4 regions of the Kineococcus sp. GCM10028916 genome follow, and region 3 is predicted to be linked to each of the others. Evidence: riboswitches for the same ligand, from Rfam matches in the RefSeq annotation. Region 3 holds a riboswitch; each other region holds the start of a gene.
What was found. A riboswitch is a leader RNA that binds a small molecule or an ion and turns the genes downstream of it on or off. The one in region 3 is predicted to bind S-adenosylmethionine.
Positions count from the first base shown of each region.

Region 1: it holds a riboswitch for S-adenosylmethionine, as region 3 does, so the genes downstream of both, ACFQ46_RS09270 (ABC transporter substrate-binding protein) here and ACFQ46_RS06705 (MFS transporter) in region 3, are expected to answer to the same signal.
Region 2: it holds a riboswitch for S-adenosylmethionine, as region 3 does, so the genes downstream of both, ACFQ46_RS07695 (acyl-CoA dehydrogenase family protein) here and ACFQ46_RS06705 (MFS transporter) in region 3, are expected to answer to the same signal.
Region 4: it holds a riboswitch for S-adenosylmethionine, as region 3 does, so the genes downstream of both, ACFQ46_RS20030 (MetQ/NlpA family ABC transporter substrate-binding protein) here and ACFQ46_RS06705 (MFS transporter) in region 3, are expected to answer to the same signal.

Region 1 is NZ_JBHTFM010000006.1:442,293-444,482, forward strand. It holds gene ACFQ46_RS09270 (ABC transporter substrate-binding protein) at 1-825, opposite strand, end outside; SAM riboswitch class I at 1,005-1,097, opposite strand; gene metE (5-methyltetrahydropteroyltriglutamate--homocysteine S-methyltransferase) at 1,246-2,190, opposite strand, start outside.
Region 2 is NZ_JBHTFM010000006.1:104,776-106,965, forward strand. It holds gene ACFQ46_RS07690 (GNAT family N-acetyltransferase) at 1-24, shown strand, start outside; gene ACFQ46_RS07695 (acyl-CoA dehydrogenase family protein) at 1-1,250, opposite strand, end outside; SAM riboswitch class IV at 1,297-1,407, opposite strand; gene ACFQ46_RS07700 (AAA family ATPase) at 1,639-2,190, opposite strand, start outside.
Region 3 is NZ_JBHTFM010000003.1:863,986-866,175, forward strand. It holds gene ACFQ46_RS06695 (alpha/beta hydrolase) at 1-102, opposite strand, end outside; gene ACFQ46_RS06700 (SGNH/GDSL hydrolase family protein) at 182-973, opposite strand; SAM riboswitch class I at 1,059-1,147, shown strand; gene ACFQ46_RS06705 (MFS transporter) at 1,157-2,190, shown strand, end outside.
Region 4 is NZ_JBHTFM010000018.1:204,048-206,237, reverse strand. It holds gene ACFQ46_RS20040 (hypothetical protein) at 1-471, shown strand, start outside; gene ACFQ46_RS20035 (DUF1737 domain-containing protein) at 468-671, shown strand; SAM riboswitch class IV at 776-886, shown strand; gene ACFQ46_RS20030 (MetQ/NlpA family ABC transporter substrate-binding protein) at 954-1,910, shown strand; gene ACFQ46_RS20025 (methionine ABC transporter ATP-binding protein) at 1,907-2,190, shown strand, end outside.

The sequences.
Region 1 (2,190 bases), on a different contig from region 3:
GAACTGCGGGAGGTCCTGCGCGGAGATCGCCGTCGTCGCGTCGATCTGACCCGACTGCAGCGACCCGGTGCGCACGCTCGCCTCGGGGACCACCTGGTAGGTGATCGTGTCGAGGTAGGCGTCACCACTGTGCTTCGAACCCGTCGGGGCCCAGGCGTACCCGGTGCGCTTCTTCAGCACGACCTCGCTGTCCTTCGTGTACTTCCCGACCACGAAGGGACCGGATCCGACGAGAGTCGTTCCATCGCAACGGGTCGCGGGATCAGCGGTGGTCGTCGCGACGGAGAGCAGACCGAGGCTCATCGTCGACGTCGCCTGCAGGAACTGCGCGCTCGGCTGCGAGAACGTCACGACGGCCGTCCGCGCGTCCGGCGTCTGCGTCCCGGTGTAGCCCGCGAGGTAGGCCGAGGCCAACGACGCCTTCGCCCCGAGCGCGACGATGCCGTCGAGGTTCGCCTTGACCGCCGCGGAGTCGAGCGGCGTCCCGTCGGAGAACGTGGCGCCCTCACGCAGGTGGAACGTGAACGTCCTCGCGTCGGGGCTGACCTCCCAGCTCTGGGCCAGCCACGGCTGGACCTGACCGTCGAGGTCCTGGACCGTGAGGGAGTCGACGAGCTGGCGACCGACGTTCAGGGCGTCGTTGTTGCCGACCTGCTGCGGGTCGATGCACCCGGAGTCGACCTGGATGGCGAAGGTGAGGTTCCCGCCGGCGACGGGCTCACCGTCGGCGGCGGCACTGCCGTCGTCCTGGCTCCCGCCACCGCAGGCGGTGAGGGCGAACAACGCGACGAGGGCGACGGCGGACAAGGGCGTGCGGGTGCGCAAGGGTTCTCCAGGCTGAGGGGTACGTCGACGACACGTCCGGCCTGCGGCGGGGACGCGGGGTGACCGGTACGTTCCCGGTCAGCGGGGGTGCTGGGTCAGCGACAGCCGGTGGAACCGGTGAGGCAGAAGTCGACGATGCGCCTCAGGACGGCGACGTGGGACGTCTTGTTCACTGCGCTCCTCCATCGTTCCTGGCGGAAGCACCCGCGCCCGTTGCCGGGGGGTTGCTGCGACGTCGTCGAGCCAGGTCTCTCAGCCGCTCTGGATGGTGTTCTGCAGGAATCATAGGGACCCCCTGCCGGAATCTCAACCCGGCCGGGCGGGTCGGTGGGAACCCGGGCCGAACGAGCGCCGCCCTCCTGACCTCGGGGGGTCAGGAGGGCGGCGCTCGTCCAGCGGGGATCCGGTCGGGCGGGGGCCTCAGCTCGTCGCGACGGCGTGCGCGGGGAGTTCCGCGCGGACGGTGCGGGCGGCCTCGACGAGGTTGCGCAGCGACTCGGTGGTCTCGGCGTAGCCACGGGTCTTGAGGCCGCAGTCCGGGTTCACCCAGACCTGGCGGGCCGGGACCGCGGCGACGGCGGCGCGCAGCAACCCGACGACCTCCTCGGTCGAGGGAACGCGCGGCGAGTGGATGTCGTAGACCCCCGGCCCGATGCCCCGCGCGAAACCGGCACGCGCGATGTCGCCGAGGACCTCCATGCGCGACCGTGCCGCCTCGATGCTCGTGACGTCCGCGTCGAGGCCGTCGATCGCGTCGATGACCTCGCCGAACTCCGAGTAGCAGAGGTGGGTGTGGATCTGCGTCGCGTCGGCGGCACCGGCCGTCGCCAGGCGGAACGAGTTCACCGACCAGTCCAGGTAGGCGGGCTGGTCCTGGGTGCGCAGGGGCAGCAGCTCGCGCAGAGCGGGTTCGTCGACCTGGACGATCCCGATGCCGGCGGCCTCGAGGTCGCTGACCTCGTCGCGCAGCGCCAGGGCGACCTGGCGGGCGGTGTCGCCCAGCGGCTGGTCGTCGCGGACGAAGGACCAGGCGAGGATCGTCACCGGGCCGGTCAGCATGCCCTTGACGGGCTTCGCCGTGCGCGTCCTCGTGTACCGGCTCCAGGGCACCGTGATCGGCGCCGGGCGCACGACGTCGCCCCAGAGGATGGGCGGGCGCACGCACCGCGACCCGTAGGACTGGACCCAGCCGTGGGCGGTGACGGCGAACCCGTCGAGCTGCTCGGCGAAGTACTGGACCATGTCGTTGCGCTCGGGTTCCCCGTGCACGACGACGTCGAGGCCCAGTTCCTCCTGCAGGTCCACGACGCGGTCGATCTCCGCCTTGAGGAACTCCTCGTAGGCGGCCGTCGCGAGGTCCCCCCG
Region 2 (2,190 bases), on a different contig from region 3:
TACCGGGTCGCGCCCTCCGCCTGAACGACGGAGGCGTGGGTGCCGACGTCCCACACGAACGGCGGTTCGGTGCCGTTGACCGACCAGTCGCCGACGATCCGTTGCTTGTAGATCACCGGGTTGTGCGAGGCCACCGTGCGGGCGTTGCGCCAGTGCCGGTCGAGGTCGCGGGCCCGTGAGGTGCCCGACGCGCCGAGGGTGTTGAAGAGCAGCGTCGCGGCGCGCGGGACGGTGTCCGAGAGCACGACCTGGGCCTGGGCGGTCCGGATCTCGGCCTCGACGTTCGCCGCCCGGTCCGCCGCCGTCCCCGGCCGGTGTGCGGTGTCGGCGGCGGACTGGACCGCCTGCGCCGCAGCGCGGGTCAGGGAGCGGGCGGTGAACGCGATCGAGGAGATCTCGCCGGCCACCGACAGCACCTGGGCGTCGTTCCTGACGAGCGGGGCCAACCCGTGGGTGTAGCTGCGGGTCCGGGTGCGGACCTCGTGCGCGGTGTCGCGTTCGACCGCCGCGGCGATCCCGGCGTGCACGGCCAGCAGGACGAGTTGGTACAGCGCGGTCTGGTAGCGGAACCGGGTGGTGAACGGGGAGACGTCGTCGGCGTCGATCTCCACGTCGTCGAGCTCGAGGGTCCCGGTCCCGGTGAGCTGCTGCCCGAAACCGTCCCAGTCGTCGGAGACGCGAACCCCTCGACCCCGGACGGGCACCAGGGCGGTCACGACCTCGTAGGTGCCGTCCGGGAGGCGTCGGCGGGCGGTCGCGTCGGTCCAGTCGGCGTAGATCGTGCCGGTCGTGTAGTACTTCCGGCCCGAGATCGCGGTGCGTCCGTCCCGGGTGGTGACGATCGTCTGCTGCTCACCGGTGACCCCGTCACCGACCTCGCTCCAGGAGTTCCCGACCATCTCCCCCGCGACCAGCCGCGCGATCCAGCGCGAGCGGTACTCCCCCACCGGCAGGCTCAGGACCTGCTCCACCCAGGCGATGTGGCCGCGGAAGATCTGCGGCAGGTTCGAGTCGGCGGCCGCGAGGTCGACCAGCAGGTCGGTGAACTCGACGAGGTCGAGACCGCCACCACCCTCCTCGACGGGGATGCGCAACCGACCGAACCCGGCGTCGAGGAGTTCCCGGACCTGGTCCCGTGGCAGTTCGTGGTCCTGCTCGCGCGTCACGGTACCGGCCGCGATCCGTTGCAGCAGCGGCGTGAAGCGTTCCCGCACATCGGGTTCGGCGGTGGGTTCCAGGGTGGTGCTCACGGAGCTCTCCTCGATCGTGGACGCGTCGGCGTCCGGAACGGGAGGGACGGCGTCCTTACCCGTGCCGGAGCACCAGGTCAGGTCGTCACCCGGGGCACCCCACGACGAGGAGGGTTGCCGGCCAGCGAGCCGGGGCTTGTCGCTGGCGCTCATGACCTGGGACCAGGGAACCACAGGTGGGGAGGGAGGGTCCAGCCCGCTCCGCGGGTGGCCGATCGCGCGGCGGCGGACAGCAGAACGGGAACGTCTGCTCCAGCCCCCCGGAGCAACCGTTCCCGTTCCTGTGTTCCCGCGCCACCGCCCCCGGAGGCCCCCCGGCCTCCCACGGTGCGCGAGTTCCTGCGTCGCGGTCGTCGCTCCCCTCCTGCGGCGACGACCCCGACGAGTCCTAGATCCCCCGGACGACGCCGGAGGTGGTGTCCCGCAGGTCGATGACCCGGGACGGTGCGGACTGCGCCTCGTGGGCGGCCTGCGCCGCCTCGAGCACGTCGGTGATCTCGTGACCGATGAGTTCGTGCCGCTCCAGCAGCGCGTCGCGCAGCGCCGCCACCAGGTGGCGGTTGCGGTCCATGAGTTCGCGGACGAACTCCTTCTGCTCGGTCAGCAGGTTCTCCACCAGCCGCCGTCCCTCGGAGTCGCCGAGGACGTGGGAGACGAGGTTCCCGTCGGCGAACGCGCCCTGCTGGACGGCCGCGAACGAGACCAGGGTCCCGGCCATGCCCGCCGAACCGACCATCTGCGCCGCGACCTGCGTCGCGGACTGCAGGTCGCCGGCCGGGCCGGTCGAGACGTCGCCGAAGAAGAACTCCTCGGCGACCTGACCGCCGAACGCGATCTTGATCAGCCCGGCGAGTTCGCTGCGGGAACGGGTGTAGACGTCTTCGGCGTCACCGTGGGCGAGCAACCCCAACGCGTTGGCGCGCTTGATGATCGTCAGGAC
Region 3 (2,190 bases):
CCCCCGCCGGGCCAGCCCCCGCCAGCAGACGACCAGCGCCACCGTGGCCACCACTGCGACGCCGATGGCGATCCACCGCGTCAGCGGATCGTCGAGACCCACCCCACACCCCCCGTGCCAGAACCGGCGCGTGGTGCGCCGGGACCACCATGGGTCACCACAGGCGGGGACGTGCCCTCTCTCAGCGGTCTCCCGGCGAACCGGCAGCACCCTCCGAGCCGGCGAGCACGTCCAGCACGGCGTCCGCGATGGCCCGGTGCCCGGCGGCGTCGGGGTGGTCGCCGTCCGCGGCGAGCAGCGTCGTCGGGTCGCCGGTCCCGTCCGGGCCGTGGAACACCGGGCGCAGGTCCACGAAGAGCGCCTCGCTCCCCACCGCGACGGCGAGGCGGTCGTCGAAGGCGTCGGTGAGGGCGACCTGGTCGTGCAGCTCGGCGGGGGTGTACTCCTGCCGGGCGACGGCACCGTCCAGCCCGACCGCCCAGTAGTCGAGGACGACGACCCGGGCCCCGGTGGCGGTGAGCTCGTCGACGGTCTCCGCCAGCGTCGCCACCACCCGCTCGATCGTCGCGTCGGTGTCGACGGCCCCGGCGGTGGAGGTGGCGAGGTCGACCTGCTGCACGAGGTCGTTGGCCCCGGCCTGCAGGAGCACGACGTCCGGCGCGCCGAGCCGGGGTCCCTCGTCCGCCGCGAGCCGGCGCAGGACCGAGTCGACGTCGGTCGAGGTCGCCCCGCCGCTGGCCCGTTGCACCACGTCGGCCCCGCCGGTCGGCGCGAGGCCGTCGGCGACCAGGTCCGGGAAGGCGGTGCAGCCGCAGACGTCCCCGGCCGGCACGGAGTCGCCCAGGGACAGCAGGCGCAGGGGCGCGGAGGACGAGGCGGCGTCGTCGGGCCCGGCGCAGGCGGCCGCGCAGACGGCCAGCAGGAGGGCGACGGTCCGGGAGGTGCGCGGGGAGCGGACCCACGGGAAGCTCACCCGCCCACTCTGGCACCGGCTCGCGCCCCGCGCTCGGGACCGGGCCCCGGTTTGCCTGGTGCGCGCCCCCGTCGTAGGTTCGCCCCAGCCATCCAGAGCGACCGAGAGACCTGGCTCGTCGACGTCGCAGCAACCACCCCGCGGGGAAGGTGCTACCGCCAGGACCGATGGGAGAACCGTTCTGTGAGCACCGTGCACGACACCGTCCTCGCCACGCCCAGCGAACCCCTCGTCCGCCGCCGGGCGGCGCTGGGGAGCTTCGTCGGCACCACCATCGAGTGGTACGACTACTACCTCTACGGCACGGCCGCGGCGATCGTCCTCGGCCCGCTGTTCTTCCCGAACGTCGGTGGCGCGGTCGGCGTGATCGCCGCGTTCGCCACCTACGCCGTGGGTTTCGCCGCCCGCCCCCTCGGCGGTGCGGTGGCCGGTCACATCGGCGACCGGGTGGGCCGCAAGGCGGTCCTCGTGGCCTCGTTGCTGGTCATGGGGATCTCGACGGCGGCCATCGGCCTGCTCCCCACCCACGACCGGATCGGGGTGTGGGCCCCGGTCCTGCTGGTCGCGGCGCGACTGCTGCAGGGTTTCTCGGCCGGAGGTGAGTGGGGCGGGGCCGTCCTGTTGTCCGTCGAGCACGCCCCCACCGGCCGGCGCGGTCTGTTCGGCGCGATCCCGCAGATGGGTTCCGCGGCCGGCATGGTCCTGGCCAGCGGGGGTTTCTGGCTCACCCGCACCCTGACCTCGAGCGAGGACTTCCTCGCCTGGGGGTGGCGGATCCCGTTCCTGGCCAGCGCCGTGCTCGTCGTCATCGGGTTGGTCATCCGCCTCAAGGTCACCGACTCCCCGGCGTTCACCGCGCTGCGCGAGGCCGACGCGACGTCGCGCCGACCCGTCGCCGAGGTGCTGGCGACGAACAAGCGCGGGGTGCTCCTGACGACCGGCATGCGGTTGGGTCAGAACGGCGCCTACGTCCTCTACACGGTGTTCGCGCTGAACTACCTGACCAACCACGTGCGCGAGGACGGGGCCGACGTCGGTCTGCTCGCCGTGCTGGTCGCCTCGGTCCTCAGCCTCGCCGCCACCCCGTTGTGGGGCCTGCTCTCGGACCGGGTGGGTCGCAAACCCGTCTACCTGTTCGGGTCGGTCCTCACCGCGGTGTTCACGGTGCCCGCGTTCCTGCTGCTGGACACGGGGTCGACCGTCCTGATCGTGGGCGC
Region 4 (2,190 bases), on a different contig from region 3:
TTCGTCCGGGTCGCCGTCGTCGTCGACCTCCCCGAGGACGAGTGCGCGCTCTTCAGCCGACCGCAGGCCGGTGAGTTCTGGCTCAACGCGTCCGGACTGGCGAAGAGCCCCGTCCAGGTCCTCTTCCGGTCCGCGCAGGCCCCGGTGTGGAACCACCTGGTCGAACGGCCGGTGCGGTTCTGGGCCCGGGAGGAGGGCCTGGACCACGAGGCGCTCCTGCAGCTGCGCAACGGCGACGGCGAGGCACTGCGCCCCGAGGCGCCCACGGACGGGGAACTGCGCGAACGCCTCGACCGCGACCTGCGCGCGAGCCTCGAGGCCCTGCGCCGCACGACCACCGACTACGACGGGAAGCGCTGGGCCCGGGCCAACCACAAGAAGCTCGGCGACGCGCTGGCGGACGTCGCCCTGGGCCTGCTGAGCCTGCAGGACGCCCGCGACGCTCTGGGCGCGAATAGTCTGGACGCGTGAGCGACGAGAAGCTGACGTACCGGCTGCTGACCGGCCCCGACGACCGTTCCTTCTGCGAGAAGGTCACGGCGGCCCTGGCGGAGGGCTACGTGCTGTACGGCAGCCCGTCGGTGACGACGACGGACGGGCGCACCGTCGCCGCGCAGGCCGTCGTCCTCCCCCACGTCCTGATCCGACCCGGTGACGGCGGTGCGGCGTGACCGAACGCCTGCGCTGAGACGCGGGCGGTCCCGCGGCCGGGCTGATCACCGGCGCGCAGGGGCGATTTGACGGGCTCGACGACGGGAACCTACGGTTCCCCCACGGTCATGAGTGACAGCGACAAGCCCTGGCTCGCTGTCCGGCAACCCTCCCCCGCGGCGGGGTGCCCCAGGTGAAGACCAGGCCGGACGACCCCGTCCGGCAAGCGCGGAGCAACGCACGTCGTCGATCACGGGGTGCTGCGAGCCGCGCGCCCGCCGTTCGACCACCGGAGTGCCACCGTGTCCAGCCCCGCCCCCGCCCTGCCCGACAAGCCGAAGCGCCGCGGCCTCCTCATCGGGATCGTCGCCGCCGTCGTCGTCGTGGTCGTGGTGATCGTCGCCGTCGTCCTCGGGACCCGCAATGACGACACCGCGACGACCACCGCCGCCGGTTCCGCCCCGGCCCAGACCGTGAAGATCGGCGTGGCCGACAAGTCGCTGGACTACTGGAAGACGTACGTGGACCTGGCGAAGTCGAAGCTGAACGTGACCGTCGACCTGGTCAACTTCTCCGACTACAGCCTGCCGAACCCGGCGCTGTCGCAGGGCGAGATCGACCTGAACCAGTTCCAGCACATCCAGTACCTGGCGAACTACGACGTCACGGCCGGCGACGACATCCAGCCCATCGGTGGCACCGCCATCTACCCGCTGCCGCTGTACTCGACCACGGCGAAGAGCCCGTCCGAGCTCCCCGAGGGTGCGAAGGTCGCCATCCCGAACGACGACATCAACCAGGCCCGCGGCCTGCTGGTGCTGCAGTCGGCCGGTCTGCTGACCCTCAAGGACGGCGGCAACGCCTTCTCCTCCATCGACGACATCGAGACGAAGAAGGTCGACGTCACCGCCGTCGACGCCTCGCAGACCGCCGGCGCGCTGCAGAGCGGTTCGGTCGCCGCCGCGATCGTCAACGTGAACTACGCGACGAGCGCCAAGCTGCCGGAGACCGACATCATCGCCAAGGACGACCCGTCCGACCCCTCGGCCGCGCCCTACGTCAACATCTTCGCCGCGCGGGCGAAGGACAAGGACAACGAGACCTACCTGAAGCTCGCGGCCCTCTTCCAGGACCCCGCCGTGCAGACGGTGTTCACCAAGGACTACCCGAACGCGGTCGTCTCCGACCGCAGCGCCGCGGACCTGCAGGCCGACCTCGCCACCGTCGAGGCCGACGCGAAGGCCGCGAAGGGCAAGTGAGCGCCCTCGTCACGCTGGAGAACGTCTCCAAGCGCTTCGACCGCCGCGACGGCCAGTCCGTCGCGGCGGTCGACGACGTCTCCCTCGACGTCGAGGAGGGAGAGGTCCTCGCCGTCATCGGCTACTCCGGCGCCGGCAAGTCCACGCTCGTCCGCCTCGTCAACGCCCTCGAACTGCCGACCTCCGGCAGCGTCAGGGTCGGGGGGCAGGACCTGACGAAGCTCTCGCAGGGCGAGCTGCGCAAGGCCCGGTCGAAGATCGGGATGATCTTCCAGCAGTT